DNA from 3 places in the Microbacterium xylanilyticum genome. Region 3 is predicted to be linked to each of the others. Evidence: predicted binding sites of a transcription regulator. Region 3 holds the regulator's gene; each other region holds the start of a gene.
What was found. The regulator HrcA, encoded in region 3, represses chaperone genes, less so after heat shock. The targets are predictions, from matches to a motif close to TTNGCACTCGNNNNNNNCGAGTGCNAA.
Positions count from the first base shown of each region.

Region 1: groL (chaperonin GroEL) is a predicted target of HrcA. The motif match lies at 8,608-8,634, and genes of this name have one in related genera.
Region 2: groES (co-chaperone GroES) is a predicted target of HrcA. The motif match lies at 4,262-4,288, and genes of this name have one in related genera.

Region 1 is NZ_BAAIEN010000002.1:2,932,124-2,942,499, reverse strand. It holds gene ACYQ1L_RS14740 (NAD(P)-dependent oxidoreductase) at 11-649, shown strand; gene ACYQ1L_RS14735 (DUF4032 domain-containing protein) at 785-2,089, opposite strand; gene ACYQ1L_RS14730 (ABC transporter ATP-binding protein) at 2,187-3,290, opposite strand; gene ACYQ1L_RS14725 (DsbA family protein) at 3,587-4,546, shown strand; tRNA gene ACYQ1L_RS14720 (tRNA-Thr) at 4,627-4,699, shown strand; gene ACYQ1L_RS14715 (SOS response-associated peptidase family protein) at 4,725-5,357, opposite strand; gene ACYQ1L_RS14710 (DMT family transporter) at 5,443-6,417, shown strand; gene ACYQ1L_RS14705 (nitroreductase family protein) at 6,564-7,097, opposite strand; gene msrB (peptide-methionine (R)-S-oxide reductase MsrB) at 7,094-7,510, opposite strand; gene ACYQ1L_RS14695 (DUF3263 domain-containing protein) at 7,618-7,875, shown strand; gene ACYQ1L_RS14690 (LytR C-terminal domain-containing protein) at 7,947-8,552, shown strand; gene groL (chaperonin GroEL) at 8,671-10,290, shown strand.
Region 2 is NZ_BAAIEN010000002.1:3,068,048-3,078,423, forward strand. It holds gene ACYQ1L_RS15385 (MFS transporter) at 1-1,002, shown strand, start outside; gene guaB (IMP dehydrogenase) at 1,071-2,573, opposite strand; gene rarD (EamA family transporter RarD) at 2,676-3,632, opposite strand; gene groES (co-chaperone GroES) at 3,886-4,182, opposite strand; gene ACYQ1L_RS15405 (class I SAM-dependent methyltransferase) at 4,353-5,612, shown strand; gene ACYQ1L_RS15410 (hypothetical protein) at 5,614-6,828, opposite strand; gene ACYQ1L_RS15415 (hypothetical protein) at 6,833-7,273, opposite strand; gene tsaD (tRNA (adenosine(37)-N6)-threonylcarbamoyltransferase complex transferase subunit TsaD) at 7,270-8,355, opposite strand; gene rimI (ribosomal protein S18-alanine N-acetyltransferase) at 8,348-8,791, opposite strand; gene tsaB (tRNA (adenosine(37)-N6)-threonylcarbamoyltransferase complex dimerization subunit type 1 TsaB) at 8,827-9,522, opposite strand; gene ACYQ1L_RS15435 (hypothetical protein) at 9,564-10,376, opposite strand, start outside.
Region 3 is NZ_BAAIEN010000002.1:2,261,993-2,272,368, reverse strand. It holds gene ACYQ1L_RS11535 (alpha/beta fold hydrolase) at 1-243, opposite strand, end outside; gene ACYQ1L_RS11530 (ABC transporter family substrate-binding protein) at 327-1,694, opposite strand; gene lepA (translation elongation factor 4) at 1,948-3,801, shown strand; gene ACYQ1L_RS11520 (DUF1990 domain-containing protein) at 3,877-4,527, shown strand; gene hemW (radical SAM family heme chaperone HemW) at 4,541-5,788, shown strand; gene hrcA (heat-inducible transcriptional repressor HrcA) at 5,886-6,920, shown strand; gene dnaJ (molecular chaperone DnaJ) at 6,969-8,075, shown strand; gene ACYQ1L_RS11500 (16S rRNA (uracil(1498)-N(3))-methyltransferase) at 8,081-8,809, shown strand; gene ACYQ1L_RS11495 (HIT domain-containing protein) at 8,849-9,196, shown strand; gene ACYQ1L_RS11490 (PhoH family protein) at 9,213-10,268, shown strand; gene ybeY (rRNA maturation RNase YbeY) at 10,265-10,376, shown strand, end outside.

The DNA.
Region 1 (10,376 bases), 670 kb from region 3:
AGGAAAGCGCATGGCCCGCATCATCGTCATCGGAGGCACCGGCTACGCCGGCGGCCACATCGCCGCGGAGGCGGCATCGCGCGGACACGAGGTCGTCTCAGTGTCCCGCAAGGAGCCGTCGGACCGCATCGAGGGCGTCGAGTACGTCCAGGGCGACGTGCTGGACCCCGCCTCCCTGGCGGACACGCTCGCGGGCGCGGACGTCGTCGTCTCCGCGATCTCGCCGCGCGGCGACATGACCGACAAGGGCCTCGACGCGGTGCGCGCGCTGGTGCAGGCCCTGACCGGCACCTCCACCCGCCTCGGCGTCGTGGGCGGCGCCATGGGCAGCCTCAGCGCCCCCGGCGGACCGCGGCTGTGGGATCTCGGCGTGCCCGAGGAGTACCGCCACGAGGCGAAGTTCGGCATCGACTCGCTCGAGATCCTGCAGGGTTCCGAGGGCCTCGACTGGTTCTACGTGCACCCGCCGAAGGAGTTCGGCGCCTGGGTCCCCGGCGAGCGCACCGGCTCCTACCGCGACGGCGGCGAGGTCTTCGTCGAGGACGCGGACGGCAAGTCCTACATCTCGGGCGCCGACTACGCGGTCGCGTTCGTCGACGAGATCGAGAACCCGCGGCACCGCGGCGAGCGGTTCGCGGTCGGCTACTGACCGCACCACGACGAGCGGTCGTCCTTCGTCTCGCTGTGCGGATCCTGAGCGAGCGCAGCGAGGCGAAGGACGCTCAGGAACCGGACCTCACCAGTTCCTGAGCGAGGAGCGCGGCGACGAGACGAAGGACGCCGCTCAGACCAGATCCCGCCAGTCGACGTCGGCTTCGTCGTCGTCGAGCGGGACGGATCCGGTGATCACCGGCAGCGACATCGTCTCGGTCGGCGGGCCCATGATCGTGGCCTCGTCGCGGCGGTGCCGCAGCACGTCGTTGATGTACGAGGTGAGCACCTCCGCCAGGGGCACGGAGCGGCCGCGGGCCTGGGACATGTACCAGCGGTGCTCGAGCACCTGGTGGAACACCTCGGCGGGCTCGAGTTTGGCCCGCAGGTCGTAGGGGATGGCGCGCACGACGGGTTCGAACACCCGCGTCAGCCACTCGTGGGCGTACATCTCCTCGTCCGCCCAGTGCTTGGTGGAGCGGGCGCGGAACTCGTCGAGATCGTTCAGCAGCCGCCGGGCCTGGTTCTCCTCGACATCGAGTCCGGTGAGCCGGATGAGCCGGCGCTGGTGGTGGCCGGCGTCGACGACCTTGGGCTCGATCTCGACCCTGGTGCCGTCGGCCGTGGTCTGGATGGACATCTCGCCGATGTCGAAGCCGAGCGCGTTGAGCCGTTCCACCCGCTCGGTGATCCGCCAGGCCTCGCCCGCGGCGAACGACTCGTGCTCGGTGAGTGCCGCCCACAGCGAGCGGTACGACGACACGATGCCGTCGGCGATCGCGACGGCGTCCACGCCGCGCTCCAGCCGCCCGCCTGCGGCGAGGTCGAGGATCTCCCCGGCGATGTTCGTGCGGGCGAGGTCCAGGTCGTAGGCGCGTTGGCCGTCGGTCAGGCCCTCCTCGTGCAGCTCGCCGGTCTCGGCGTCGACGAGATAGGCGGCGAAGGCGCCGGCATCCCGGCGGAACAGCGCGTTCGACAGCGAGACGTCGCCCCAGTAGAAGCCGACGTTGTGCAGGCGCACGAGCAGCAGAGCGAGCGCGTCGACGAGCCGGGTGGCGGTGTCCGGGCGGAGCACCCGCGTGAACAGGGCGCGGTACGGCATGGAGAACTTCAGGTGCGAGGTCACCAGCACCGCGGGCAGCGCCGCCCCCTTGGCGTCCGTGCGGCCGGCGATCACGGCCACGCGCGAGACGCACGGCACGTCCAGACGCGCCAGGTTCCCGAGCATCTCGTACTCGCGGCGGGCCATCTCCTCCGTGGTCTCCTTCACGGCGACGACGGATCCGCTCAGGTCCGCGAAGCGCACCAGGTGCCGGGAGAGCCCCTTCGGCAGCGAGACGATCACCTCCGAGGGCCACTTCGACAGCGGCAGGGACCAGGGGAGCGAGAGCAGCCCCGGGTCCACAGCGCTCGCGGTGATGCTCAGTGCATCCTTCATGGCTGCTCCTCGGTCTCGTGTCCCGGGCGGAGAGCGCCCGGATACGACGACGCGGCGCGAGGGGATGCCCCCCGCGCCGCGTCGCGCGATCAGATGATCAGGAAGCCGCGATCGGCTTCGTGTTCAGGCGCTCGCCCGACTCGAGGTCGAAGGCGTGCAGGTGGCCCGGGTTCGCGGCCAGGGTGACCTTCTCACCGGCGTTCGGGTGGTTGCGGCCGTCGACACGGGCGACGAGGTCGGCGCGCTTGCCCGCGATGTCGGTGTGGCCGTAGAGGTAGCCGTCCGCGCCGAGCTCCTCGACCAGGTCCACGACCACCGAGATGCCCTTGCCGTCGGCGGGGCCGACCGTGATGTCCTCGGGGCGCACGCCCACGGTGATCTGGTTGCCCGACGCCCGGCCGAGGGTCTCGCGGTCGAGCGGGACGACCTCGGTGCCGAACCGCACGCCTCCGTCGGCGAGGTCGGAGGCGAACAGGTTCATGGCGGGGGAGCCGATGAAGCCGGCGACGAAGACGTTCTGCGGGTTCTCGTACAGGTCGCGCGGCGAGCCGACCTGCTGCAGCAGACCGTCCTTGAGCACGGCGATGCGGTCGCCCATGGTGAGCGCCTCGGTCTGGTCGTGGGTCACGTACACCGTCGTGACGCCGAGACGGCGCTGCAGCGACGCGATCTGCGTGCGGGTCTGCACGCGCAGCTTCGCGTCGAGGTTCGACAGCGGCTCGTCCATGAGGAACACCTGCGGCTGGCGCACGATGGCGCGGCCCATGGCGACGCGCTGACGCTGACCGCCGGACAGGGCCTTCGGCTTGCGGGTGAGGTACTGCTCCAGGTCGAGGAGCTTGGCGGCCTCGAGCACGCGCGCGGCCCGCTCCTCCTTGCCGACACCGGCGATCTTGAGCGCGAAGCCCATGTTCTCGGCGACGGTCATGTGCGGGTACAGCGCGTAGTTCTGGAACACCATCGCGATGTCGCGGTCCTTCGGCGGGACGTCGGTCACGTCGCGGTCGCCGATGAGGATGCGGCCCGCGTTGACCTCTTCGAGGCCGGCGAGCATGCGCAGGGAGGTGGACTTGCCGCAGCCGGAGGGGCCGACGAGAACAAGGAACTCGCCGTCGGCGATCTCGATGTTCAGCTTGTCGACCGCGGGGCGGGTGCCGCCGGGGTAGAGCCGGGTGGCCTCGTCGAAGGTCACAGTTGCCATTGTCTTCTCCTTCACCGGCAGGTACGTGCCGGACGATCCGTAGTGAAAAAGCGACGAGGGTGAACCCGCCGTGGCCCGCCGTCGGGCCGGGTTCAGTATGACATGCGGCTCCTGACAGGTCCATCCCCGGTGTCGCGACGCGTCATCGGCGCCCGATCGCCGCCCGATCTCGCAGGGAGCGGCCAGTGCCCGTCTGGGCATTTCTCAGCCTGCCTGGCTAGCATCGGAGCCGTGCCGTGCCGCGCCCGTTGGCGGCCGGACACCGGGATGCCCATCCCCAGGAATCAAGAGGAACGATGTCGAGCGACGAAACGCCGAACGTCCCCACGACCTCGCACTCGCGTGCGGCCGTGCGGGAGAAGGCTCAGCAGCTGAACGCCCAGCAGTCCCGCGCCCGGTTGATCCGGCGCGTGATCATCGCGGCCGTCGCGGTCGCTGTGGTCGTGGCTGCCGGCGGTGCCGTGGCCTGGGCCGTGGTCTCGGCCGCGTCGAAGCCGACGCTCAGCCCGTCGAACCTGAACGACGACGGCGTCGTGGTGACCAAGGAGGAGCTCGCGTCCGCGCGCGCCGCGTCGACGCCCACCCCGACCGCTCCCGCCGGGGCCGCGACTGGGACGCCCACGCCCACGCCGACACCGGATCCGACCTCGGCGTCGGGCCCCGTGGACATCCACGTGTACGTCGACTACCTGTCGCCCGGGGCCAGCGACTTCGAGCGCGCCAACTCCAAGCAGCTGGCGACGTGGGTCGATCAGGGCGCCGCCACGGTGACGTACCATCCCGTCGCGCTGCTCACCGCCAACTCGAACGGCACCAAGTACTCGCTGCGCGCGGCGTCCGCGGCCGCGTGCGTGGCCGCGCGGCAGCCGGCCGCGTTCTACGCGTACAACCACGCCCTGCTGATCGACCAGCCCAAGCAGGACACCGACGGCAAGAGCGACAAGGAGCTCATCCAGCTCGCCGTCGACAGCGGCGTCAAGGACGGCGACGGCATGCGCGGGTGCGTCGAGGACGGCACCTACGGCTCCTGGGTGAAGGACGCGACGCAGCGCGCCGTGGACGGGCCGCTGCCGGGGTCGAAGAAGAGCGCGCTGAGCGGCGCCCCGACGATCGTCGTGAACGGGCAGGTGTACGCCGGATCCCTCACCGACGCGGCGGAGTTCAGCCAGTTCGTGCTGTCCGTGGCGAGCGACTCGTACTACGGGACGCCGGGTCCGACGGTCACGCCGACGCCCAGCCCCAGCGCCACGCCCTGACCGCGCGGCGGCGGTGCCCGCGCCACGACGGGCTTGCTACGCTGTGGTGCGGTCGCGCCGTCCGGTGACGGCCGGCGCACGCCTCCTTAGCTCATCTGGTAGAGCAGCGGCCTTGTAAACCGCAGGTGGCCGGTTCGAGTCCGGCAGGAGGCTCCGACATCGCCTCGATGGTCCGCGCTCAGGGCGCGGCCGTCATCGTGGCGGACTGCACGCGCCCCGTCGCGTCGGACGAGGCGAGCAGCGCGTCGTCCATGAGCCGGCGGGTGGGCTCGCCCTCCAGCCAGTCGTGCGCGAACGAGGCGGGGATCAGCACGGGCATCCGGTCGTGGATCCCGGCCAGCCGCTCAGGTGCGGGCTGCATCACGATCGAGTAGCAGGTGAACCAGGATCCGTCCTCGGCCCGGCCGCGCTGCGTCACGGCCGCCATCCCGAACAGCGCGCCGTCCAGACCGAACTCGTGCCACGTCCGCGAGGGCTTCTGCATCTCGAACCACCGCGTGGCCGGCACGATCGCCCGGCCGCGCAGGCTCCCCGGGCGCTCCTGCAGCCGCTCCGACCGCGTGTTGATCGACGGGAACCGGGACGGCCTGCCGTCGACGAGGAAACCCCACCACGCCTCCTCGAGCTCAGGGCCGGATGCCGCAGGCACGAGGATCGGATTGAGGTTGCGCAGCAGACGGCCGGTCGGGCGCACGGTCTCGTCGGCGTTGCGCCGCGCCCAGGCGCGGATGCCCTCCAGGAGTTCGTCGTCGGCCTCCTCGATCAGCTGCTGATCGCTGAACCGGGGATCCAGGCCATAGCTCGCGCACATGAGGGGAGCGTACCTCCGGCAGCGGACATCGGCGCCGGAGGGGAGCGGATCCGCCCCGCGCGGCCGCCGCGGGTAGGCTCGGACGGTGACCGCGCATCCCCCGAGACCTGCTCGCGGGCGCACCCTGCTGGCGCTCGGCGGAGCGATCGCGATCGGCGCGATGACGGCGATCCAGGCACGCGTGAACGGCCAGCTCGGGGTGCGGCTCGACAACGGCGTCCTCGCCGGCTGGGTGTCCTTCGCGGTGGGCCTCGTGCTGCTGAGCGCGCCCGTGCTGCTCCGCCGGACGGGCCGCGCCGCGCTCGGTCGCGTGTGGCAGGGGGTGCGCACCGGCCGGGTGCCGTGGTGGATGCTGCTCGGCGGGGCGTGCGGGGCGCTGACGGTGTCGACGCAGGGGCTGGTCGCGGGCATCCTCGGGGTGGCCCTGTTCACGGTCGGCGTCGTCGCCGGCCAGACACTGCACGGCCTGCTGCTGGATCGGGTCGGCTTCGGGCCGGCCGGGGTGGTGGCGATCACTCCGGGGCGCCTGATCGGCGGCCTGTGCGCGCTCGTCGCGGTCGCGTTCTCGCTGGGCGGGGACGTGCTCTCCCGCGCTCCACTGTGGATGCTCGTGCTGCCGTTCCTCACCGGCGCCGGGATCGCCTTCCAGTCCGCGGTGAACGGACGGCTGGGGCAGCGCATCGCCTCGCCGCTGGGCGCCACCTACATCAGCTTCCTCGGTGGCGTGCTCGTGCTGTCGGCGTCGGTGGCGGTGAGCCTGCTGGTCAAGGGCGCGCCCCGGCCGCTGCCCGCGACGTTCCCGGGCGACCTGTGGCTGTATCTGGGCGGGCTGCTCGGCGCCGCGTACATCCTGCTCGGCGTCGTGATCGTGGCCCGCACGGGCGTGCTGCTGATGGGCCTCGGAGCCGTGCTCGGCCAGCTCGTGGTGTCCGTCGTGATCGACGTGATCTGGCCGCCCGCAGCGGGGCCCGCGCTCTGGCAGGTCGTGGGGATGGTGCTCGCCGCCGGGCTGTCGGTGCTCGTGGCGCTGCCCTGGCGGATCCGCCGCGGGGTCCGGTAGCCGCACTCGTCGTGCGGTCGCGTGGGATCAGGCGGACACGCGGGATCAGGCGTCAGCGCGTCGGATCCGCCTGTTCCGCCGCGTTCGCCTGTTCTCGCGGCGCGGATCCGACGAGAAGCGCGGATCGGGCGGCAGGAGCCGTGGCGTCACCGCGGCAGGCGGGTCAGCAGCGGCTCCGGGTCCACAGTGCGGCGCGAGCCGGGGGACCGGTCGGGCTTGCCGCCGACGTACAGCCAGCCCAGCAGGGCCTCGTCCTCGCCGAGGCCGTGCAGCCGGGCGACCTCCGGGGTGCGCGTGTAGTCGCCGGTGCGCCAGATGACGCCCCAGCCGGCTTCGTCGAGCAGCAGGCTGAGCATGTGGGCGACGCCCGATGCGACGGCCTCCTGCTCCCACCGCGGCACCTTGTCGCTCGGCCTGAAGCTCGCGACCACGGCGATCAGCAGCGAGGCGCGCAGCGGCTTGGTCGACGGCTCCGGATCCCCGCGCACGGCCGAGATCGCCTCGCCGAGCCGGATCCGGTCGTCGCCGCGGAGCTCGATCAGGCGCCACGGCTGCAGCGACGAGTGGTCCGCGACGCGGCCCGCGGCGGCCACGAGCGGGAGCAGCTCCTCGCGCGACGGCGCGTCGGGGGTGACTTTGGACCAGGACTGGCGGCGGCGGACGGCGTCGAGGGCGCTCATGCCTCGGCGGCGCCCTCGTCGGGCTGGAAGGACAGCGCGATCGAGTTCATGCAGTAGCGGTCGCCGGTGGGGGTGCCGAAGCCGTCGGGGAACACGTGCCCGAGGTGCGAGCCGCAGGCGGCGCAGCGCACCTCCGTGCGCACCATGCCGAGGCTGGTGTCCTCGATGAGCTCCACCGCTTCCGGGCGCACCGACTCGTAGAAGCTCGGCCAGCCGCAGCCCGAGTCGAACTTCGTGCCGCTGCGGAACAGCTCCGCGCCGCACGCGCCGCAGGTGTACAGGCCAGCACGGTGCTCGTCGAGCAGCTCGCCCGTCCACGGGCGTTCGGTCGCGGCCTCTCGCAGCACGGCGTACTGCTGCGGGTCGAGCTCGGCGCGCCATTCGGCGTCGGTCTTGGTCACGCGGTGCGACATGGATCCTCCCGGGGTCGGATCCATTCTCCCGCTTCCGACGGCGGCGAGGGCCGAGCACCGGGGCGTGGCTCCCTGGGCGCGGCGGCCGGTGGCCGTAGCCTGAAGCGGTGACCGACCTCCTCAGCGACCGCGAGCGCGTGATCCTGGAGTTCGAGGCGCGCCGTCCCGGCCACTCGAGCGCCAAGGAGGAGGCGATCCGCGGAGAGCTGCAGCTGACCCCCGCGCGGTACTACCAGCTGCTGGACCGCGTCATCGACTCGGAGCAGGCGCTCGCGGCGGATCCGATGCTGGTGCGCCGACTGCGCCGCATCCGTGACGGCGCCGCCGCCCGCCGGGCGGACCGCACCGCCCTCTCCGCCGGCTGAGATCGGCCGCACGCGGCGCGTCCGGCGGGCGTTCAGGAAATCCGACGGAGCGCGACGGATAACATCATGGGATGCCAGAACCCGCCCGCGACCGCTTCGACGTGATCCCGCACGCGCAGGGGCGTGTCGGCGCCCATCGTGCGGAGAACCCCGGCATGCGCGGATGGTTCGTGGTGCTGTGGGCGGCCGTCGCCACGGCCGTGCTGATCGCGGTGGGCATCTTCGCCGCGATGCTGGCCATGGGCAAGATCAGCTTCGACCAGGGCACGCCGATACCGGTGCCGACGCACACCGCGACCTCCGCGCCACCGGCGCTGGACACGACGTATGCGGTGTTCGTCCTCAACGCCACGGGTGTGAACGGCCTCGCGGCGGCGACGCGCGACACCATTGTGAACGCGGGCTTCCCCAGCGGTGCCGTCGTGACGGGCGATGCCGCCGCGCAGGACTTCCCGACCACCACGATCTACTACCGGACCGCGGCGGACAAGACGGCGGCCCAGGCGCTGGCCAACCTCATCGGTGCGACGAAGATCGCGTTGAGCGACCGCTACGGAGACGACGTCGTGGCCGGACAGAAGCAGCTCACCGTGGTGCTCGGCATGGACCTCGCGAAGAACGCCCCGTCGACCGAGCCCACGCCCGCCGACACCTCGGGCGACAGCGCGACCGGCTGACCGCGGACGCGCTCGTTACAGCTTGCACTCTCCAGGGTCGAGTGCCAGACTGGGTTTAGCACTCGACTGATCTGAGTGCTAAACCCAACGTCTACGTCCAGGAGGGACGACAGAACTCATGGCAAAGATCATCGCTTTCGATGAGGAGGCCCGTCGCGGCCTCGAGCGCGGCCTGAACATCCTGGCCGACGCGGTCAAGGTGACCCTCGGCCCGCGCGGCCGCAACGTCGTGCTCGAGAAGAAGTGGGGCGCCCCCACGATCACGAACGACGGCGTCTCCATCGCCAAGGAGATCGAGCTCGACGACCCGTACGAGAAGATCGGCGCGGAGCTCGTCAAGGAGGTCGCGAAGAAGACCGACGACGTCGCCGGAGACGGCACCACGACCGCCACCGTCCTGGCCCAGGCGCTCGTCCGCGAGGGCCTGCGCAACGTGGCCGCCGGCGCCGACCCGATCAGCCTGAAGAAGGGCATCGAGAAGGCCGTCGCGGCCATCACGGCCGAGCTGCTCGCCAACGCGAAGGAGATCGAGTCGAAGGAGGAGATCGCCGCGACCGCGTCCATCTCCGCCGCTGACCCGGCCATCGGCGAGCTCATCGCCGAGGCGATCGACAAGGTCGGCAAGGAGGGTGTCGTCACCGTCGAGGAGTCGCAGACCTTCGGCACCGAGCTCGAGCTCACCGAGGGCATGCGCTTCGACAAGGGCTACCTGAACCCCTACTTCGTCACGGACCCGGAGCGCCAGGAGGCCGTCTTCGAGGACCCGTACATCCTCATCGCGAACCAGAAGATCTCGAACATCAAGGACCTTCTGCCCGTCGTCGACAAGGTGATCCAGGACGGCAAGGAACTCGTCATCATCGCCGAGGACGTCGAGGGCGAGGCTCTCGCGACGCTCGTGCTGAACAAGCTCAAGGGCATCTTCAAGTCCGTCGCCGTCAAGGCTCCGGGCTTCGGCGACCGCCGCAAGGCCCAGTTGCAGGACATCGCGATCCTCACCGGCGGCACGGTGATCACCGAGGAGGTCGGCCTCAAGCTCGAGAACACCACGCTCGCCGAGCTCGGCCGTGCCCGCAAGGTCATCGTCACCAAGGACGAGACCACGATCGTCGAGGGCGCGGGCGACGCGGCTCAGATCGAGGGCCGTGTCACCCAGATCCGTCGCGAGATCGAGAACACCGACAGCGACTACGACCGCGAGAAGCTGCAGGAGCGCCTCGCCAAGCTCGCCGGCGGCGTCGCCGTCATCAAGGCGGGTGCAGCCACCGAGGTCGAGCTCAAGGAGCGCAAGCACCGCATCGAGGACGCCGTGCGCAACGCGAAGGCGGCCGTCGAGGAGGGCATCGTCCCCGGTGGTGGCGTCGCGCTGATCCAGTCGGGCGCCAAGGCGCTCGCGGGCCTGACGCTCGAGGGCGACGAGGCGACCGGTGCGAACATCGTCCGCGTCGCCATTGAGGCGCCGCTGAAGCAGATCGCCGTCAACGCGGGCCTCGAGGCCGGCGTCGTGGCGCACAAGGTCTCCGAGCTCCCCGCGGGCCAGGGCCTGAACGCGGCCACGGGCGAGTACGGCGACATGTTCGCCCAGGGCATCATCGACCCGGCCAAGGTCACCCGCTCGGCGCTGCAGAACGCCGCGTCGATCGCCGGCCTGTTCCTCACCACCGAGGCGGTCGTCGCCGACAAGCCGGAGAAGGCGGCGGCTATGCCGGCCGATCCGTCCGGCGGCATGGACTTCTGAGTCCAGAACCCCTTCGAGAAGACCCCCGGGATCCGTCCCGGGGGTCTTCTCCGTCTCCGCCGGATCCGGGCGAGCACGCTCGGCTC
Region 2 (10,376 bases), 810 kb from region 3:
TCCGGACTGGGCGTCGCCGTGGGTCCGCTGATCGGCGGCGCGATCATGGAGGGCTGGAACTGGCAGGCGATCTTCTGGATCAACGTGCCGGTGGCGGTGATCGCCATCCCGTTCGCGCTGCTCGTGCTGAACAACGACTTCGGCGCGCGCGTGCGCATCGACGTGCCCGGCGCGCTGCTCGCTGCCGCCGGAGTGCTCGCGCTCGTGCACGCGATCGTCCGCGGCAACGACGACGGCTGGGACACGATCGGCGTGATCTCGGAGCTCGCTCTCGGCGGCGCGCTGGTGATCGCGTTCCTTCTCTGGCAGCTGCGTGCCACGGCCCCGCTGGTGCCGCTCCGGCTGTTCCGGGACCGCTCGTTCTCCGTCACCAACGTCGTCGGCTTCGCGTTCAGCTTCGGCACGTTCGGATCCGTGTTCATCCTCATCCAGTTCCTGCAGGTCGTGCAGGGTGCGACGCCGCTCGAGGCCGCCGTGCAGACCACGCCCTGGACGCTCGCCCCGATGTTCGTGGCCCCGATCGCCGGCATCATCGCCCCGCGGGTCGGCACCCGGGCCCTGCTGGTCGCGGGCCTGCTGCTGCAGGGCGTCGCCCTGGGCTGGCTCGCCGCGCTGCTCTCCGCCGACGTGCCGTACCCGGCGCTGGTGGCGCCGTTCGTCCTCGCGGGCGTCGGGATGGGGCTCGTGTTCGCACCCTCCGCCACGGCCCTGCTGGCGACCCTCGGCCTCGTCGACCACGCCAAGGCGTCGGGCGTGAACTCGACCGTGCGCGAGCTCGGCGTGGCGCTGGGCACCGCCGTGATGACGGCGATCTTCGTCGGCGCCGGCGGGCAGCTGCGCCCCGATCACTACGTGGACGCCGCGCGCCCCGCGGTGTTCACCGGGGCCGCGGTGCTGCTGGTGGCGACGCTCGTGGCGCTGCTCCTGCCTGCCGGGAAGGGCGGGCACCGGGACGGTGCCGCCGAGACGACGGCCATCGCGGCCGAACCCGTCTCGGCCTGAGCGACATGACGAAGGCCTCGGATCCGATCGCAGGATCCGAGGCCTTCGCCGTCGAACGAGGTCTCGACTCAGCGCTTGTAGTTGGGCGCCTCGACCACGATCTGCACGTCGTGCGGGTGCGACTCCTTGAGCCCCGCCGGGGTGATGCGCACGAACTTGCCGCGTGCCTTCAGCTCCTCGATGGTGCGCGCACCGACGTAGAACATCGACTGGCGCAGCCCTCCGACGAGCTGGTACGCGACGGCCGACAGCGGACCGCGGTAGGGCACCTGGCCCTCGATGCCCTCGGGGATGAGCTTGTCGTCGCTGGGCACGTCGGCCTGGAAGTAGCGGTCCTTCGAGTACGAGGTCTGCTTGCCGCGGGTCTGCATCGCGCCGAGGGATCCCATCCCGCGGTACTGCTTGAACTGCTTGCCGCCCTGGAATACGATCTCACCCGGCGCCTCGTCGGTGCCGGCGAGCAGCGAGCCGAGCATCACGGCGTCGGCGCCGGCGACGAGGGCCTTCGCGATGTCGCCGGAGTACTGCAGACCGCCGTCGGCGATGACCGGGATGCCGGCCGGGCCCGCGGCGAGCGACGCCTCGTACACGGCGGTGACCTGGGGCACGCCGACACCGGCGACGACCCGGGTGGTGCAGATCGAGCCCGGCCCGACGCCCACCTTGACGGCGTCGACGCCCGCGTCCACGAGCGCCTGCGCGCCCTCCCGGGTCGCGACGTTGCCGCCGATGATGTCGATGTGGGCGAACGACGGATCCGCCTTGAGCCGCTTGACGAGATCGATCACGCCCTGCGACTGGCCGTTGGCGGTGTCGACGACGAGCACGTCCACGCCCTTGTCGCGCAGCGCCTCGGCGCGCTCCCAGGCGTCGCCGAAGAAGCCGATCGCCGCACCGACGCGCAGGCGACCCTGCTCGTCCTTGGTGGCGAGCGGGTACTTCTCGCTCTTGTCGAAGTCCTTGATCGTGATGAGGCCGGCGAGCTTGCCGTCCTCATCGATGAGGGGCAGCTTCTCCACGCGGTGCTTGGCGAACAGCTCGATGACCTTCTCCGCGGGCACGCCGACGGGAGCGGTCACGAGGTTCTCGCTCGTCATCACGTCGCGGGCGAGCGTGGTCTGCTTCGCGGATCCGGAGATGAAGCGCATGTCGCGGTTCGTGACGATGCCGACGATGTGCCCCTCGGGGTCGACGACGGGGAGCCCGGAGATGCGGTACTTCGCGCACAGCGCGTCGACCTCGGCGATGGTCGCCTCGGGGGTGGTCGTGATCGGATCCGTGATCATGCCCGACTCGCTGCGCTTGACGCGGTCGACCTGCGCGGCCTGGTCGGCGATGGAGAGGTTGCGGTGCAGGATGCCCAGGCCGCCCTCACGGGCGATGGCGATGGCCATCCGCGCCTCGGTGACGGTGTCCATGGCGCTGGAGAGCAGGGGCGTGGCGACCGAGATGCGGCGCGTCACGCGGGACGACGTGTCCGCCTCGCTCGGGATCACGTCGGTGTGCCCCGGGAGGAGCAGGACGTCATCGTAGGTCAATCCGACAAAACCGAACGGGTCGTGCTGCTCCATGGGTTGCGGGGCTCCTCTTTCTCGCGCGCGTGTATCGAGTCTAAACGTCCGCAGGGGGGTGGTATTCCCAGGAACGGCGCGGGCGGGCGCCGCCGCCGGGTGTCAGGGCACGGGGATCGAGTCGGTGCTGACGGGCGGCTCGTCGGCGGTGCCGCGGCCGCTCCGCAGCCGCCGCGCGGCGAGACCGAGATCGACGAGGAACACCGCGATCGCCACCCACACGATGGCGAAGCCGATCCACCGTTCGAGCGGCATCGGCTCGTGCATGACGAGCACGCCCACGAGGAACTGCATGATCGGGGTGATGAACTGGATCATCCCGATCACGGTAAGCCCGATCCGGCGCGTGCCGGCCGCGAACAGCAGCAGCGGAACCGCGGTCGCGACGCCGGCGAAGGCGAGCAGGCCCGCGTGCAGCGGGCCGTTCTGGCCCATCGTGATACCCGTGGTGAGCCCCACCGCGATGAGCTGCACGATCGCGACGGGCAGCAGCCAGAGCGACTCCAGGGTGAGGCCGCTGATCGCGTCGACGGAGGGGCCGATCTGCTTCTTGACGAGCCCGTAGATCCCGAAGGAGGCGGTGAGCGACAGCGCGATCCACGGGAACGTCCCGTGCGCGAACACGATCACGAGCACCGCGATCGTGGCGATGCCCACGGCGCCCCACTGCAGCGGGCGCAGCTTCTCCTTCAGCACGAAGACGCCGAGCAGCATCGTGCCGATCGGGTTGATGAAGTAGCCCAGGCTCGTCTCGACGATCTCGCCGTTCAGCGTGGCGAGGACGAACACCTGCCAGTTGATGTAGATCAGCGCACCAGCGAGGGCGGTGAGCGCCAGCAGGCGTGGCTGCCGGATGATCGCGAGCAGCGGCTTCCAGCCCCGGGTGATCGCCAGCAGGATCACGCAGAACACCAGGGAGAGCGCGACCCGCCAGGCTACGAGCTCCCACGGACCGGTGGGCGCGAGCAGCAGGAAGTACAGGGGCAGCACGCCCCACAGCAGGTAGGCGCCGATCGCTGAGGCGACGCCGATGGTCTGCGCGCTGCGGGTGGTGGTCACCGATCAACCCTATTGCCGGGAGCGGACAGGCAGGGCCGGCGCCGCCGGGGCGGTCGCCGCGTCGGGACGGTCGGCTGCGTCGGGGCGGTCAGCTGCGTCGGAAAACGGCGGAGGCCGGCGGCGCGTCCCGCTTCCCGGGACCGGATCCGACGCCGACACGCCGTGAGCTCCTCCGTTTCCCCGCGTCGGCGTCCGGGGACGGCGAAGGCCCGGATGCGCGGGGCATCCGGGCCTTCGGAAGGTCAGTGCGGGTTCAGCGCACCACGACGGCGAGCACGTCGCGCGCGGAGAGCACGAGGTACTCCTCGGCGCCGAACTTCACCTCGGTGCCGCCGTACTTGCTGTAGAGCACGCGGTCGCCGACGTTGACGTCGAGCGGAACGCGGTTGCCGTTGTCGTCGATGCGGCCGGGGCCCACCGCCACGACCTCGCCCTCCTGGGGCTTCTCCTTGGCGGTGTCGGGGATGACCAGGCCACTCGCGGTGGTCTGCTCGGCCTCGACCTGCTTGATGACGATGCGGTCCTCGAGCGGCTTGATGGAAACCGACACGGTCTACCTCTTTCTTGACGGTTCAAGACATTGTTAGCACCCTCGACCCGAGAGTGCTAACGACAGTCTAGGCGCATCGTTGGCACTCACGCAATCAGAGTGCCAATCGCCGTCATGAGCGCGAGCGACCACCGCGGGCCGCCCCGGGTGCGACGGATAGCCTGGAGCGCGTGGACATGAGCGAACTGCGGATCCTGCTGACGCCCGAGGCGCTGCGCATGCTCGACGCCCTCGGCGAGGTGGGATCCACGGACGCGGCCGCGCGCGCCGTCATGAGGTTGCGGTCGGAGGGGCACTCCCCCGAGTTCGTGTCCGCCGTGGTAGGGCAGGCGCGACTGCGCACGAAGGCGGCGGCGAAGTTCGGCGAGTTCGCGGGACGGATGCTGTTCACGCGAGCCGGCCTGGAGCAGGCCACACGGCTCGGCGTCGCCGCACGGCACGCGGGGCGCATGCGCTCCGCCGGGGTGACGCACGTGTCCGACCTCGGCTGCGGCATCGGCGGGGACGCGCTCGCGTTCGCGGGCGCCGGCCTGACGGTGACGGCGGTCGACGCCGACGAGGTCACCGCCGCTCTCGCCGCGTACAACCTGGCGCCGTTCGGCTCCGACGCCGAGGTGCGGCACGGGTTCGCGGAGGAGCACGCGCCCGGCCCTTCGACAGGCTCAGGGACCGGAGGCTCAGGGACCGGAACCGCGGGCTCAGGGACCGGAGGCTCAGGGACCGGCGTGGACGCTGTATGGCTGGATCCGGCTCGGCGGACGGCGGGGCACTCCGAGACCCGGCGCGTGTCCGCCGACGACTACTCCCCGTCGCTGGACTGGGCGTTCGCCCTCGCCGAGCGCGTGCCGACCGGGATCAAGCTCGGGCCCGCGCACGACCGGGAGACGATCCCCGCCGATGTCGAGGCGCAGTGGGTCAGTGCGGACGGCGACGTGGTCGAGCTCGTGCTGTGGTCGGGTCCGCTGGCGCGGGACGGGGTGCGCCGGGCGGCGCTCGTGATCCGCGGCGACCGCGGCTACGAGCTCACCGCGCCCGCCGACGCCGAGGATGCCGAGGTCCGCGCCCTCGGCGCCTATGTGCACGAGCCCGACGGGGCGGTCATCCGCGCCCGCCTCATCGGCGACCTGGCCCGCACGCTCGACGCCGGGATGCTGGATCCGCACATCGCGTACCTCACCTCGGATGCGCCGGCCGAGAGCCCGTTCGCGGCGTCGTTCCGGGTGCGTGAGGTGCTGCCCGTCAACACGAAGGCGATCGCCGCCGCCCTGAAGAAGGCCGGCATCGGCCGTCTGGAGATCAAGAAGCGCGGAGTGGACGTGGATCCGGCGGCGTTCCGCAAGAAGCTGAATCTGCGCGGTCCCGAGGAGGCGACGCTCATCCTGGTGCGCATCGGCGACAAGCGCCACGCGATCCTCGCGGACCGGGTCTGACTCAGTCCGCCGCTGTCCGGAACCCCCCGGTATCGGGGCTGATCACCAGGTACTGCCCCGCATCGGGCGGCGCCCAGAAGTCGAGGCGAACGGCCGGGTGCGCGGGCGTCTCCACCAGCCGCATGCTGAGCGCCGGCTGCTCCTGCCCCGACAACGGATCGACGGCGGTTGCGGTGCTGGGTGCACAGGTCTTCTGCATGGCGCGCTCCTCCACCACCAGGCATCGCCTGCCTCTGCCGTCATCGCCGAGCCACACGGGCGTCTTGCCCACTCTGCCGACGACCTGCGCGAAGACGAGGTTGTTCTGCACGACGACCCGTCTCATCGCGGCGCGCTCCTCGGCGCCCATTTCAGGACTCCCGTCGTACATCATCTGGAAGCGCGTCAGAACTCCGAACGGCACGCCGCGGCCGGACAGGACGACCGTGCCGGAGTAACCGTCCTGGGCGACGACGCCCTCCCGTTGACTGGGGCTGGAGACGCCGAGGGGATGCCCTGCCAGCTGGTCGCGGGGAAGGCACTGCTTCTGGGACGGGATGGCGCGCACGTCGAGGATCGCGCAGAGCAATTGCCCGTTCGCCTGGGTCGCGTACCAGAGCAGGCCGTCGCGTTCGCGGGCGAGCAGGAGCAGGGATCCGGGATCCAGGTCGTCGTGGTGCTTCCGCACGGCCGACTCCCGCTCGGCCTCGCCGGCGCGCAGGGCGAGGCCGACGTCCGGCGGTCGCGGGATCGCCCACCCGATCAGCACGCCGACGAGCACGAGCGCACCGAGTCCGCCGACGAGGTAGCGCGGGCGCTGCCAGTCTCCGCCGGCGATCCACGTCCGGATCCGCGCCCGTGCCGTCCCGAACAGCCGAGCAGGTCCCGAACGACCGAGGATCCGGCCGGATCCGTCGGTGGAACGCGACGTCGTCGGCGGATCGGACGGAGGCGGGGTGCTTCCTTCATCCGGCTGCGCCCGCTCCGGAACCAGGGCTTCTTCGGACGGGCGTCCTTCGTCTCGCTGCACGGATCCTGAGCGAGGAGCGTCCTTCGTCTCGCTGCGCTCGCTCAGGAACCGACGAGACGAAGGGCGCTCAGGAACCGGAGACGGCAGGTCGATCCGCCACAGCTCCGCAAGACGCGCGGCTTCGGCCTCGCTCAGGCCGGATCCGTCGCGGGCGAACGCGCGCCGCTCCAGTTCGCGGCGCTCGCGGTCATCCGCCGGATCCGACATGCCGCTACCCGAACCAGCCGAACCGGTACGCGGCCCAGAGCAGCCAGCCCGCGCTGTACAGCGTCGCGACGATCCCGAGCACGAGTGCCCAGACCGACATCCCGCGGCTCTCCCCCGGCCGGCGCAGCGACATGATCGCCGCGGCGACGGACACGATCGCCACGGGGATCCCCCAGCCGACGAACAGCGAGGCGAACAGCGCCACGATCGCCGACAGCAGCGCCCACGGCGCGAGCCGCGGCTCGGCTGAGGGGTGTGCCGGCAACTCCGTGCCGTCGCTCGGATGCCAGTGCTCCTCGTGCACGGTGGCGCCGTCGCGATCCAGCTCCACCGGCTCGGGCGCCGGCGCGTCGAGCAGGGGCCCGCTCTCCACGACGGCGGGCACGGGCGCGGTAGGCAGCCGGGTGTACCGCTCCGGATCCTTCCCGCCCGTGTGGGTCATCATCCGACCTCGGTCCCGGTGTCGTCGTCGCGCTCCGCGACCTGGATCTCGGTCACCGGCAGCGTCGAGTCCGCTCCGAAGGCGAGCGTCGACGGGCGCCGACCCGAAGAGATCAGCTCGGCGGCGAGTCCGGCGATCATGGCGCCGTTGTCGGTGCACAGGGACAGCGGCGGGATGCGCACGGTGACGCCGGCCTCGGCGGCGCGGGCGAGCGCGACATCGCGCAGCCGTCGGTTCGCGATCACTCCCCCGCCGAGCAGCAGCCTCGGCACACCGCGGTCGGCGCAGGCGGCGAGCGCCTTCGTCACCAGCACGTCCACGACCGCCTCGCGGAAGCTCGCCGCCACATCGTCGACGGGGATCGGATTCCCGGCCGCCTCTTCGCGCTCGATCCAGCGCGCGACCGCGGTCTTCAGCCCCGAGAAGGAGAAGTCGTACCGATGCCTCTCCAGATCCGAGGCGCGGGAGAGACCGCGCGGGAACCGGATCGCATCCGGATCCCCGCCGGCGGCCGCGCGGTCGATCTCCGGCCCGCCCGGGTAGGGCAGTCCGAGGATCCGGGCGACCTTGTCGAATGCCTCTCCCGCGGCGTCGTCGACCGTCTCGCCGAGCAGTTCGACGTCGGTGGTGAGGTCGCGCACGTGCAGCAGCGAGGTGTGCCCGCCGGACACGAGCAGCGCGATCGTCGGGTACTCCAGCGGCACCGAGTCCGGGGTGAGGATGTCGGCGGCGATATGGCCCACGAGGTGGTTGACGGCGTACAGCGGCTTGCCGAGCGACACCGCGAGCCCCTTGGCCGCGCCGATGCCGACCATGAGCGCCCCAGCGAGCCCCGGCCCGCTGGTAACGGCGACGGCGTCGAGATCCTGCAGCCGCACCTGCGCCTCGGCGAGCGCCCGCTCGATCGCCGGCTGCAGCGCCTCGAGGTGCGCCCGGGCCGCCACCTCCGGCACGACGCCGCCGTAGCGGGCGTGCTCGTCCATGCTGGACGCGATCGTGTTGGACAGCAGCGTCCGCCCGCGCACGATGCCGATGCCGGTCTCGTCGCAGCTCGTCTCGATCCCGAGCACGAGGGGTTCAGACATCGGATCCTCCTCGGCCGGTCGTGGGCAGGATGAGCCGCATCACGATCGCGTCCACGTCGTCAGGCTGGTAGTAGCCCGCGCGGCGCCCGATCTCGACGAAGCCCTCGGCGAGGTACAGTCCCTCCGCCACGGGGTTGTCGGCGCGCACCTCCAGGAACACCTCGCGCGCGCCGCGCTCCGCCGCTTCCGCGAGCAGCGCGCGCAGCAGGGCCCTGCCTCGCCCCGATCCGCGATACGCGGCGTCGAGGGCGATGGTCTGGATGTCGGCGTCGGGCGAACCGCGCAGGGCTCGCACTCCCCCGTAGCCCACGACCAGCTCGCTGTCGCCGCCGGGCTCCACGTCGACGATGTAGCGCCCGTGCGGGCTGGCGAGCTCGGCCGCCATCATCTCCTCGCTCCACGCGTCGGTGGGGAAGGAGCGCCGTTCGATGAGCATGATCGCGTCGAGGTCGTCGGGGGTCGCGGCGCGGATCACGGGCCCACCTTCTTGGGTGCGGCGGGCACGCGGGCGTCCGGCGGACGCAGATAGAGCGGCTCGGATCCGGTCAGGGTGCGCCCCGCGGCGACGGCGCGACGGGCGACGCGTGCGATCGCCGCACCGGAGATCTCGGTCACCTCGAAGCGACGGAGCGCGCCGAGCTTGCGGTCGACGTCGGCCTGCGGCACGAGCACGGTGTCGACGACGACGTGCGGGATGCCGTCGACGTCGATCCCCTCGTACACCGTCACCGCGGTCTCCCGCCGCCGGGCGTCGGTGAGGATCGCGAACGGGTGCTGCGGCGGGTGCTCGCCCTCGATGACCGCGAGCGCGGCGGCGTGGTGGCTGGGCACCGCGACCACGGGCACACCCCTGCCGAGCGCGAAGACGCGGGCGGCGGCGATCCCGATCCGCAGTCCGGTGAACGGACCCGGGCCCATCCCCGCCGCGACGTGCGTGAGCTCTTCGGCGTCGCGGCCCGCGCTCTCCCCGGCCGGCCCGGACGGATCCGACGACCGCGGAGCCGCGGCTGCGGCAGAGGGCGCCGCGGCGAGCACCTGCTCCAGCAGGGCGCCGATCGCCTCGGCGTGCCCGAGGTGGCCCGCCTGGGCGACCTCGGCCAGGGTGCGGCCGTCGCGGCCGATCAGGCCGACGGCCGAGCCGAGCGAGGTGTCCACGCCGAGAATCACCCTTCCAGGTTAGCTATTGCGCGGCGAGGGTGCCGTCCGCATCACCGCACCGCGGCTTCGGCCCTCTCCCAGCGATCCCCGCCACGGCTCTGCGCGCGGGCCCCGGCGTCCGCGGCGGCCGCGGTCAGCGCGTCCAGGTCGTAGCCGGCGTCGAACGCCTTCGCCCAGCCGACGCTCGCCGATACCCTCAGTGCCGCACCGGGCCCGGAGTCCTCGATCGTCGACACCCGCGCGAGCAGCGCCCGCAGATGCCGTCGCACCTCCTCGTCCGAGCCCGGCAGCAGCGCGAGCGCGCGCTCCTCCGCCGCTCGCTCCACGTCGGCGACCACGGGCAGCGCGTCACGCACATGCGCGTGGAACGCCTGCACGATGCTCGCGAACTCTGCCGGTCCCACGGCCTCCTGGACGTCCGCCGGATCGTCGAGGCGGATCTCCAGCAGCGACCAGTCCGGATCCTGGTGCTCCTGCGCACGGGCGAGTCGGGCCCGCAGCGCCGCATGGTCGTCCTGGCCGCTCCTGCTTCCCCCGCGCAGCAGGGTCTCCCCCCGGGCGAGCAGCACGATGGTGATCGCCGCGCACTGGCTGGTCAGCAGGATCCCGACCCCGTTGACGTCCCGGAGCATCCGCAGCTCGTCCCCGGGTGCTGATCCGATGCCGGCGATCCCCGCGGCCACCCCGAGCACGGCCCCCACGACGAACGCCGAGGAGATGAGGGCAAGGGGCAGCACCACGTCCCGTGCGCTGATCCGCAGCCGGAAAAGCTCCCAGGCCGACATCCCGGCGAACACGGCCGCGGCCGTGAACACGATGCGGAACATGAGCGGATACGCGTCGGTGGTCGAGGTGAGGGTGAG
Region 3 (10,376 bases):
GGTGCAGAGCAGGCCGCCCATCGAATGCCCCACCAGCAGCACCGTGCCGTCGGCGCTCCGCACCGCATCGTCGATCGTGCGCATCGCCTCCGCGAGCGTGAACCGCTCGTCCCTGCGCGTGCCGTGGCCCGGCAGATCCACCGCCACCGAGGAGGTTCCTCGTGCGGACAGGTACTCCTGCTGCGCGCGCCACATGGTCGCCGAGGTGCGGATCCCGTGCACGAACACCACGGAGACGGTCATGCCTCGAGTCTAGGAAGCCGGTCCGCACACGCGAAAGCGGGGCCGGTGGCGAACCACCGACCCCGCTCGGGAACCGCGTGAGCTTACTTCTCCCAGCCCACGTTCTCCACGGGCTGCACACCGAACCCGTCGAGGCCCACGTAGGGCTCCGGGGTGAGGTTCGACAGGCCCTTCTTGGCCGTCACGATCCAGGGACCGTTGTAGAGCGGGATGACGCCCCAGGTCTCCTTGATGATCTCGGGCTCGAGCTTCATCGCGGCCTTGGTCCACGACTCGGCGGTCGTCTGCGACTCGACGTCCTTCTTGATCTTCTCGTCGATCGCCGGCGTGCTCGTGCCGGACAGGTTCAGGGAGCTGTCCGAGCAGTAGAGCTGGCAGAAGTAGGCCGGGCCGAACGGGTCGCCGTCCGTGAACTGCAGCGAGAACGCGTCCCAGTTCTTCGTGGTGAAGTCGGTCGAGAAGTCGGAAGACGGACGCTGCTCGATCTTGATGTCGATGCCGATGGCCTTCTCCTGCTGCTGCAGGGCCTTCAGCATCGCGATCGTGGTGGGCGAGTCGTTGTGGTTGGGGAAGACGACGGAGAGCTTGACGCCGTCCTTCTCGCGGACGCCGTCCTTGCCTTCCTTCCAGCCCGCCTCGTCGAGGAGCTTCTTGGCGCCGGCGGCGTCGAACTTCAGGCCCGCCTCCTTGAAGGAGTCGGCGTAGCCGTCCTGGAAGCTGTAGAGGTTCATCGAGCCCACGGCGTTCTCGGAGTAGCCGAGGCCGTTCCAGATGACCTTCTTCAGCTCATCGATGTTGGCGCCCATGAAGAACGCCTGACGCACCTTGATGTCCTTGAACTGCGGCTTGGACGAGTCGACGATCAGCACCGTCTTCGAGGTGCGCTGCGCGCGGTAGGTGACGACGTTCTTCATGCCGGCGACCTGCGCGAGAGCGTCCTTGTTGGGCGTCTCGGCGGCGTCGATCTCGCCGTTCTTGAAGGCGTTGATGCGTGCCGTCGAGTCCAGCCCCGTGAAGGTGACCTTGTCGAGCAGCGGCTTGTCCCCCCACCACTTCTCGTTGGGCTCGAGCGTCGCGCTCTGGCACTTCGTGTCGAACTTGGTGAGCTTGTACGGGCCGGCGCCCCACTCGGGGTGCGCGTTCTCCACGTAGGCGGTTTTGAACGCGTCGGCCGAGTTGACCTTCGGGTTCAGGATCGTGGAGAAGACGGCCTCGGGCCAGGCGAACTTGCCCTTGAAGGTGACGATGACGTCCTTGTCGGTGGCGCCCTTGGTCACCGACTCGATGTTCTTCCAGTTGTCCGTCGAGCTGACCTTGTAGGCCTCGTCGGAGCCGTTGTTGGCCTTCCAGGTGGTCTCGAAGGCGGTCCAGTCGATCGGCGTCCCGTCGTTCCAGACGGCCTTACGGCGCTGGATCGGTGCCGTGTCGAGCACCGCCGGCGAGACCGTCATGTGGCGCTCCGCTCGTGGACTCGCATGAGACGGAGTGCAGTGACCCCTGGGACCCGGTGTCGAGCGGGGGCAACTTCGCGAGACTATCACCGCCCGGGCGCTGACCCGTATATCGGGCGCGGCCCCGTCCGCACCCGCCCGCCGGTCGAGCCGCCTCCGCGCGGGTCGAGCGCTCCCGTAGAATCGACGGGATACCCGGCTCGCGCCGGGAGAGCCCGATCCGCTCGCCGGACCCCGCATCGTTCAGGACCCCATGTCACCTCGCGCCCTTACTCCGCTGCAGCCGGCCGCCACGCCGCCGCAGCAGATCCGCAACTTCTGCATCATCGCCCACATCGACCACGGCAAGTCGACGCTGGCCGACCGGATGCTCCAGATCACCGGCGTGGTGGCCGACCGCGACATGCGCGCGCAGTACCTCGACCGCATGGACATCGAGCGCGAGCGCGGGATCACGATCAAGAGCCAGGCCGTGCGGATGCCGTGGCAGATCGGCGGGGAGACGTTCGCGCTGAACATGATCGACACGCCCGGGCACGTCGACTTCACCTACGAGGTGTCGCGGTCGCTCGCGGCGTGCGAGGGTGCGATCCTGCTCGTGGACGCCGCCCAGGGCATCGAGGCCCAGACGCTGGCGAACCTGTACCTGGCGCTCGAGAACGACCTCACGATCATCCCGGTGCTGAACAAGATCGACCTCCCCGCGGCCGAGCCGGAGAAGTACGCCAAGGAGCTGGCGGACCTCATCGGCGGCAGCCCCGACGACGTGCTGCGGGTGTCCGGCAAGACCGGCGTCGGCGTGGAGGCCCTCCTCGACCGGCTCGTGCAGGAGATCCCGGCCCCGGTCGGCGACGCCGACGCGCCGGCCCGCGCGATGATCTTCGACTCCGTGTACGACGCGTACCGCGGCGTGGTGACCTACGTCCGCATGGTGGACGGCAAGCTGTCGCCGCGTGAGCGGATCCAGATGATGTCCACCGGCGCCAACCACGAGCTGCTCGAGATCGGCGTCTCCAGCCCCGAGCCGGTGCCGACCAAGGGCCTGGGCGTGGGGGAGGTCGGCTACCTCATCACCGGCGTGAAGGACGTGCGGCAGTCGAAGGTCGGCGACACCATCACGAACGCCCGCAAGCCCGCGGCCGAGGCGCTCGCCGGATACACGGATCCCAAGCCGATGGTCTTCAGCGGCATCTACCCGATCGACGGCAGCGACTACGCCGAGCTCCGCGAGGCGCTGGACAAGCTGAAGCTGTCGGACGCATCGCTGCAGTACGAGCCGGAGACCTCGGTCGCGCTCGGCTTCGGCTTCCGCTGCGGCTTCCTCGGCCTGCTGCACCTGGAGATCATCACCGAGCGCCTCTCGCGCGAGTTCGGGCTCGACCTCATCACGACCGCGCCCAGCGTGATCTACGAAGTCGTCACCAGCGACACCGGCGAGACCGTCACGGTCACGAACCCCAGCGAGTACCCGGACGGGCGGATCGGGTCCGTCTCCGAGCCCATGGTGAAGGCCGCGATCCTGCTGCCGAAGGACTACGTGGGCACGGTCATGGAGCTGTGCCAGTCCCGCCGCGGCTCGCTGCTGGGCATGGAGTACTTCTCCGAGGAGCGTGTCGAGCTGCGCTACAACATGCCGCTCGGCGAGATCGTCTTCGACTTCTTCGACCAGCTCAAGTCGAAGACCCAGGGCTACGCCTCGCTCGACTACGAGCCGAACGGATCCCAGGAGGCCGACCTGGTCAAGGTCGACATCCTGCTGCAGGGGGAGAAGGTCGACGCGTTCAGTTCGATCGTGCACCGTGACAAGGCCTACGCCTACGGCACGATGATGGCCGAGCGCCTGCGCAAGCTCATCCCTCGCCAGCAGTTCGAGGTGCCGATCCAGGCGGCGATCGGCGCCCGGATCATCGCCCGCGAGACCATCCGCGCGATCCGCAAGGACGTGCTGGCCAAGTGCTACGGCGGCGACATCACCCGCAAGCGCAAGCTCCTCGAGAAGCAGAAGGAGGGCAAGAAGCGGATGAAGATGGTCGGCCGCGTCGAGGTCCCTCAGGAGGCGTTCATCGCCGCGCTCTCGGGCGACGTCGAGGGCAAGGACAAGAAGTAGCGGACGGCACGCGGAGCACGCCACCCTTGGGAGAACCTGGGCGAGGCGCCGGTGCCGGCAAGTAGGGTGGTTGTCATGCGTCGCGGGACATTCCGAGAAGGAACGGTGGACTATGCCGCCGTGGGGGCGACCCACGCGCCCGACCTGATGCAGTATCCGCCGGAGCAGAGCATCCCCGCGGAGGAGTCCTGGCCGCTCGGCAGCGGCGAGGAGCGGTTCCGCACGGCCGGCGACGCGCTGCTGTCGTGGACGGCGCAGCGAGCGGCCGGTCTGCAGCTCACGGATGTGCGCCCCGCTTCGAGCCCCGGCTATGCCGGCGTCAGCTTCGACGCGGAGGGCAAGCCGATCGCGCCGAGCCACCTGGAGATCGAGCCGCGTTATGCGGAGGACGGCACCCCGTGGGCGGGCCCCGGGATGACGCTGAAGGTGCACGGCCGTGTCGGCGGCATGCGCGCCGACGCGGAGCTGCGGGTGATCTCGGTGACCGAGCAGACGCATCGGATCGGATTCGTGCTCGGCACGGTCGCCGGATCCGTGGTCAGCGGCGAGGAGTCCTTCGACATCGAGTGGAACGACGCCGACGAGGTGTGGTTCACCGTGCGCGCCTTCGACCGCCCGAACAGCTTCCTGTACCGGAGCTTCCCGTTCCTCGTGAAGCGCCGCCGCCGCGAGCTCTTCGCCCGCTATCTGCGCGCGATCTCGCCGCTGTACGCGACACCGGTGTGATAGTGCGGTCCTGATGGCCGGCCCGCTCCCGCTCGGGGATCCGGCGCCGGCGGACGGGCGGCTGCCCGCCGATCTGCGGATCGATCCGGATGCGGCGTTCTCCGCCTACCTTCACGTGCCGTTCTGCCGCGTGCGCTGCGGCTACTGCGACTTCAACACGTACACGGCCTCCGAGCTGCGCGGCGCGCGCCAGGACGCGTACGCCGACACGCTCATCCAGGAGATCGCGCTCGCCCGTGACGTCCTCGCGGAGCGCGGACCCCTGCGCCCCCTGAGCACCGTGTTCTTCGGCGGCGGCACGCCGACGCTGCTGCCGGCCGGCGACCTGGCGCGCATGCTCGGCGCCGCGATCGACGCGTTCGGCATCGTCGACGGCGCCGAGGTCACCGTGGAGGCCAACCCCGACACCGTCACCCCGGCCGTGGCGCGGGAGCTCGCCGACGCCGGCGTCACCCGCATGTCGATCGGGATGCAGTCGGCCGTGCCGCACGTGCTGGCAGCCCTGGACCGCACCCACCGGCCGGAGAACGTGCGCACGGCCGTGGACGCTGCACGTGCTGCCGGCCTCGCGGTGAGCGTCGACCTCATCTACGGCGCGCCCGGGGAATCGCTGGACGACTGGCGCACCTCGCTGGAGACCGCGGTCGGACTGGATCCCGATCACCTCTCGGCGTACGCGCTGATCATCGAGGACGGCACCAAGCTCGCGCGGCAGATCCGCCGCGGCGAGGTTCCGGCGCCGGACGACGACCTGCAGGCCGACATGTACGAGCTCGCGGACACCGTGCTGGCGGAGGCGGGGTACGACTGGTACGAGGTGAGCAACTGGGCACGCCGACCGGAAGTCGGCGGGGACGCCGGCGGCGGGGCGGATCAGCGGTCCCGGCACAACATGGCGTACTGGCGGGGGACGGACTGGTGGGGGTTCGGCCCGGGCGCCCACAGCCACGTCGCCGGGCTGCGCTGGTGGAACGTGAAGCACCCGGCGGCGTACGCGCAGCGGCTCGCCGCAGGGGAATCGCCGGCGGCCGGCACGGAGCGCCCCGACGCCGATGCCGCCGGGCTGGAGCGGATCCTGCTGCGCTCGCGGATGGCCGAGGGGCTCCCGCTCGCCGACCTCGTCCCGGACGCGCGCACGCGGGTCGCCGGGCTCATCGCCGACGGGCTCGTCGATGCAGCGAGCGCGCTGCGCGGCTCGCTCGTGCTCACCCTGCGCGGCCGCCTGCTCGCCGACGCTGTGGTGCGCGCCCTGACGGACTGAGCCCCGGACCAGGGAGTGTCGTTGCTCGGCCCGCTCTCGGCGGGGCAGGATAGGATTGGCACTCAACAGGTACGAGTGCCAGCCAAGAGGAGGAGCGATGGTCTCGGAACGCGGGCTCCAGGTGCTCCGCGCCATCGTCGAGGACTACGTCGAGACGAACGAGCCGGTCGGGAGCAAGTCGATCGTCGAGCGGCATGCCTTCGGCGTGTCCGCCGCCACGATCCGCAACGACATGGCGCAGCTCGAGGACGAGGAGCTCATCGCGGCCCCGCACACCTCCTCCGGTCGCGTCCCCACCGACAAGGGCTACCGCGTCTTCGTCGACCACCTGGCGCAGGTGCGGCCGCTCACCGCGGCCCAGCGCAGCGCCATCACGACCTTCCTCGCGGATGCGGCCGACCTGGACGATCTGATGGTCCGCACAGTTCGGGTGCTCACCCGGCTCACCGGGCAGGTGGCGCTCGCGCAGTACCCGTCGTTCGCCCAGGCGCACGTCACGCACGTCGAGCTCGTCGCTCTCGCGCCCAACCGGCTGCTCGTCGTGCTGGTGACCGACGCGGGCGGGGTGTCGCAGCGGATCGTGCCGCTGCCCGTGGAGCTCGACGAGGGCGAGATCGCGGCACTGCGCGCCACGATCACCGCGCTCATCACGGGCCACTCCGTGCGCCGCGGCGCCGAGCGCATCGCCGCGGCGAGCGAGGGGGCGCTCGGCCCCCGGCTCGGCGCGGCGCAGACCGCGCTGCTGCGGGCGGTGGCGGAGGAGCTCGCCGAGTTCCGGCAGGAGCGCCTCGTGATGGCGGGCGCGGCGACCCTGGCGCGCCGCGAGCACGACTTCCGCGGCAGCATCCACCCGCTCCTCGAGGCGATCGAGGAGCAGGTGACGCTGCTGCGGCTGATGAGCGAGATGCGCGTCGACGAGCACGGGCTCGCGGCGAGCATCGGCACCGAGAACGCGGCGTTCGGCCTGGACGAGGCCTCGATCGTGGCGAGCGACTACATGACGCACGGGGGCACCGCCCGCGTGGGCGTCATGGGCCCGACCCGCATGGACTATCCGAGCAACCTCGCGGCGGCGCGGGCCGTGGCCCGCTACCTGTCGCGCCTGCTCGAGGAGGACGAGACCGGTCGCTGAGCGGCCGGATCCAGACACGCCGCCGCAGGGCGGCCCGGAAAGGCGATGGTGACGGATCACTACGAGGTCCTCGGCGTCTCGCGCGACGCCAGTGAGGACGAGATCAAGAAGGCGTACCGGCGGCTCGCACGGGAGCTGCACCCCGACGTGAACCCCAGTGAGGAGGCCGCGGAGCGGTTCAAGCTCGTGACGCACGCCTACGACGTGCTCAGCGACGCCGACTCCCGGCGCCGCTACGACATGGGCGGCGACCAGAACGGCAACGGCGGCTTCGGCGGGTTCGGCGGCTTCAGCGACATCTTCGAGACATTCTTCGGCGGCGGAGGTGCGCGGGCCGCGCGTCCGCGTTCGCGCCGGGAGCGCGGCCAGGACGCGCTCGTCCGGGTCACCCTCGACCTCTCCGACGTCGTGTTCGGTGTGCATCGCGACATCGAGGTCGACACGGCCGTGCTGTGCGAGACCTGCCACGGATCCTGCTGCGCGGAGGGCACGTCGCCCGTGACCTGCGACATCTGTGGCGGATCCGGTCACGTGCAGCAGCAGGTGCGGAGTCTGCTCGGCAACGTCATCACGACGGCCCCCTGCGGTTCCTGCGAGGGCTTCGGCACCACCATCCCGTTCCCGTGCCAGACCTGCAACGGGCAGGGCCGGGTGCGCTCGCGTCGCACCGTCGGACTGGACATCCCGTCCGGCGTGGAGACGGGTCTGCGCCTGCAGCTGCCCGGATCCGGCGAGGTCGGCCGCGCCGGCGGCCCGAACGGCGATCTGTACGTCGAGGTGACGGTCGCCCCGCACCCGCGCTTCAGCCGCGACGGCGACGACCTGCTCGCCACGCTCGAGGTCGCGATGAGCGATGCGATCCTCGGCACCACGACCACCATCGAGTCGCTGGACGGCCCCGTGGAGCTGGAGATCCGGCAGGGCCTGCAGTCGGGCGACGTGCTGACGATCAAGGGCCGTGGCATCACGCCCCTGCGCGGAACCCAGCGGGGCGACCTGCGCGTCGGCGTGCAGGTGCTCACCCCGACGAAGCTCGACCACAAGCAGCGCCAGCTCATCGAGGAGTTCGCCAAGCGCACCAAGGCGCCCGCGCCGAAGCTGGCCGAGTTCCACCAGGGGCTGTTCTCCAAGCTGCGCGACCGGTTCCGCGGCTGACGCCCATGGCGCTGCACTTCGTGACGCCGGACGCGACCGGGGCGCCCGTCGGATCCCTGGTCTCCCTCACCGGGCCGGAGGCCAAGCACGCGGCCGTCGTGCGCCGGGTGCGCCTCGGCGAGCCCATCACACTGGGCGACGGCGCCGGCGTCTGGCTCGAGGGCGAGGTCGTCTCCGCCGCGCCGGCGCTGGTCGAGGTGCGCGTCCTGGAGCGCCGCGAGGACCCGCGCCCCGATCCGCGGATCCTGCTCGTGCAGGCGCTGGCGAAGGGCGACCGCGACGAGCTCGCCGTGCAGGCGGCCTGCGAACTCGGTGTGGACGAGATCGTCCCGTGGCAGGCGGCGCGCAGCGTGTCCCGCTGGGAGGGCGCCAAGGCGGCCAAGGGCCGGGAGCGCTGGGCGACCATCGTTCGGGAGGCCGCGAAGCAGGCGCATCGGTCGTGGATCCCCGAGGTGTCCGCAGTGGAGAGCACCGCCGATCTGGTGCGCCGTGCCGGAGCCCAGCGCGTGCTGATCCTGGATCCGACCGCGCCGGAGCGGCTCTCCACGATCGTGCCCGATAGGCGGGACATCGTGCTCGTGGTGGGGCCGGAGGGGGGCATCGCGCCCGAGGAGCTCGAGCGCCTGGCGGCAGCCGGTGCCGAGCGCGTGCTGCTCGGCGACACCGTGCTGCGCACCTCGACGGCCGGGCCGGCCGCCATCGCGGTGCTGAACGTGGCACGGGGGCGCTGGTAGGTCCGCCGCCGCCTCGCACCGCGCGGATAGACTGATCGCATGAGCGAACCCTCGATCTTCACGCGAATCCTGAACGGGGAGATCCCCGGCGAGATCCTGCTGGAGACCGAAGACGTCTTCGCGATCCGCGACATCAACCCGCAGGCGCCGCTCCACGTTCTCGTGATCCCCAAGTCCGAGCGGTACCGCGATGTCACCGAGCTCGCCGCCGGGGACCCCGGGCTGATGGCGAAGATGGTCGCCGCGGCGAAGCAGATCGCCGTCGACCACGCCAACGGGGAGTACCGCCTCATCTTCAACAACGGCGCGAGCGTCGCTCAGTCCGTCTTCCACGTGCACGCCCATGTGCTCGGCAATCTCGAGGAGAACAAGCTCGTTGGCTTCTGATGAAACGACCGAGTCCATGACGGCTCGGATCGAGGTGGACGGCATCGCCATGGTGCAGCTGCTCGGCCCGCAGGACCGCCTGCTGCGCATGCTCGAGAAGGAGCACCCCGAGGTCGACGTGCTGGTGCGCGGCAACGAGGTCACGCTGACGGGCGCCCCCGCCGCGGTCCGTGCCGCGCAGAAGCTGGTCGACGAGCTCATCGAGCTGACGCGCACCGGGCATCCGCTGCACCCCAGCGACGTGGCGCAGTCCGCGCGCATGCTCGAGCGCGAGGGCGTGCGCCCGAGCGAGGTGCTCGGCGAGGCCATCCTGTCGACCCGCGGCCGGGTCATCCGCCCGAAGACCCTCGGCCAGAAGGAGTACGTCGACGCGATCGACCAGAACACCATCGTGTTCGGGATCGGTCCGGCCGGCACCGGGAAGACCTATCTCGCGATGGCGAAGGCCGTGCAGGCCCTGCAGCGCAAGGAGGTCGAGCGGATCATCCTGACCCGCCCCGCCGTCGAGGCGGGGGAGCGGCTCGGGTTCCTGCCCGGCACGCTGACGGACAAGATCGACCCGTATCTGCGTCCGCTCTACGACGCGCTCAACGAGATGATGGATCCGGAGATCGTGCCGAAGCTCATGGCGACCGGAACGATCGAGGTCGCGCCGCTGGCGTACATGCGCGGGCGCACGCTCAACGACTCCTTCGTCGTGCTGGACGAGGCGCAGAACACCACGCCGGAGCAGATGAAGATGTTCCTCACCCGTCTCGGCTTCGGCACGAAGATGGTCGTCACCGGCGACATCACCCAGGTGGACCTGCCCACCGGCGCCTCGGGCCTGCGGCTGGTCACACGGGTGCTGAAGGACATCGACGACATCCACTTCTCGCGCCTCACCAGCGACGACGTGGTCCGTCATTCCCTGGTCGGCCGCATCGTGGACGCCTACACCGAGTACGACGAGCAGCGCACGGCCGCGCGCGCCGAGCGGGAGCAGGCCGCAGAGTTCGCCAACCGCGCCGAGCGCCGCGCCGGGCTCCGCCCCGGCCCCCGAGACCGCATGCCGAAACGAGGCCTGAAGTGATCGAGATCAACAACGAGTCGGCCATCGCGATCGACGAGACGGTGCTGCTGCGCCTCACCGAGCGCAATCTCGCGGAGCTGAACGTCAGTCCCGACGCGGACGTGGCGA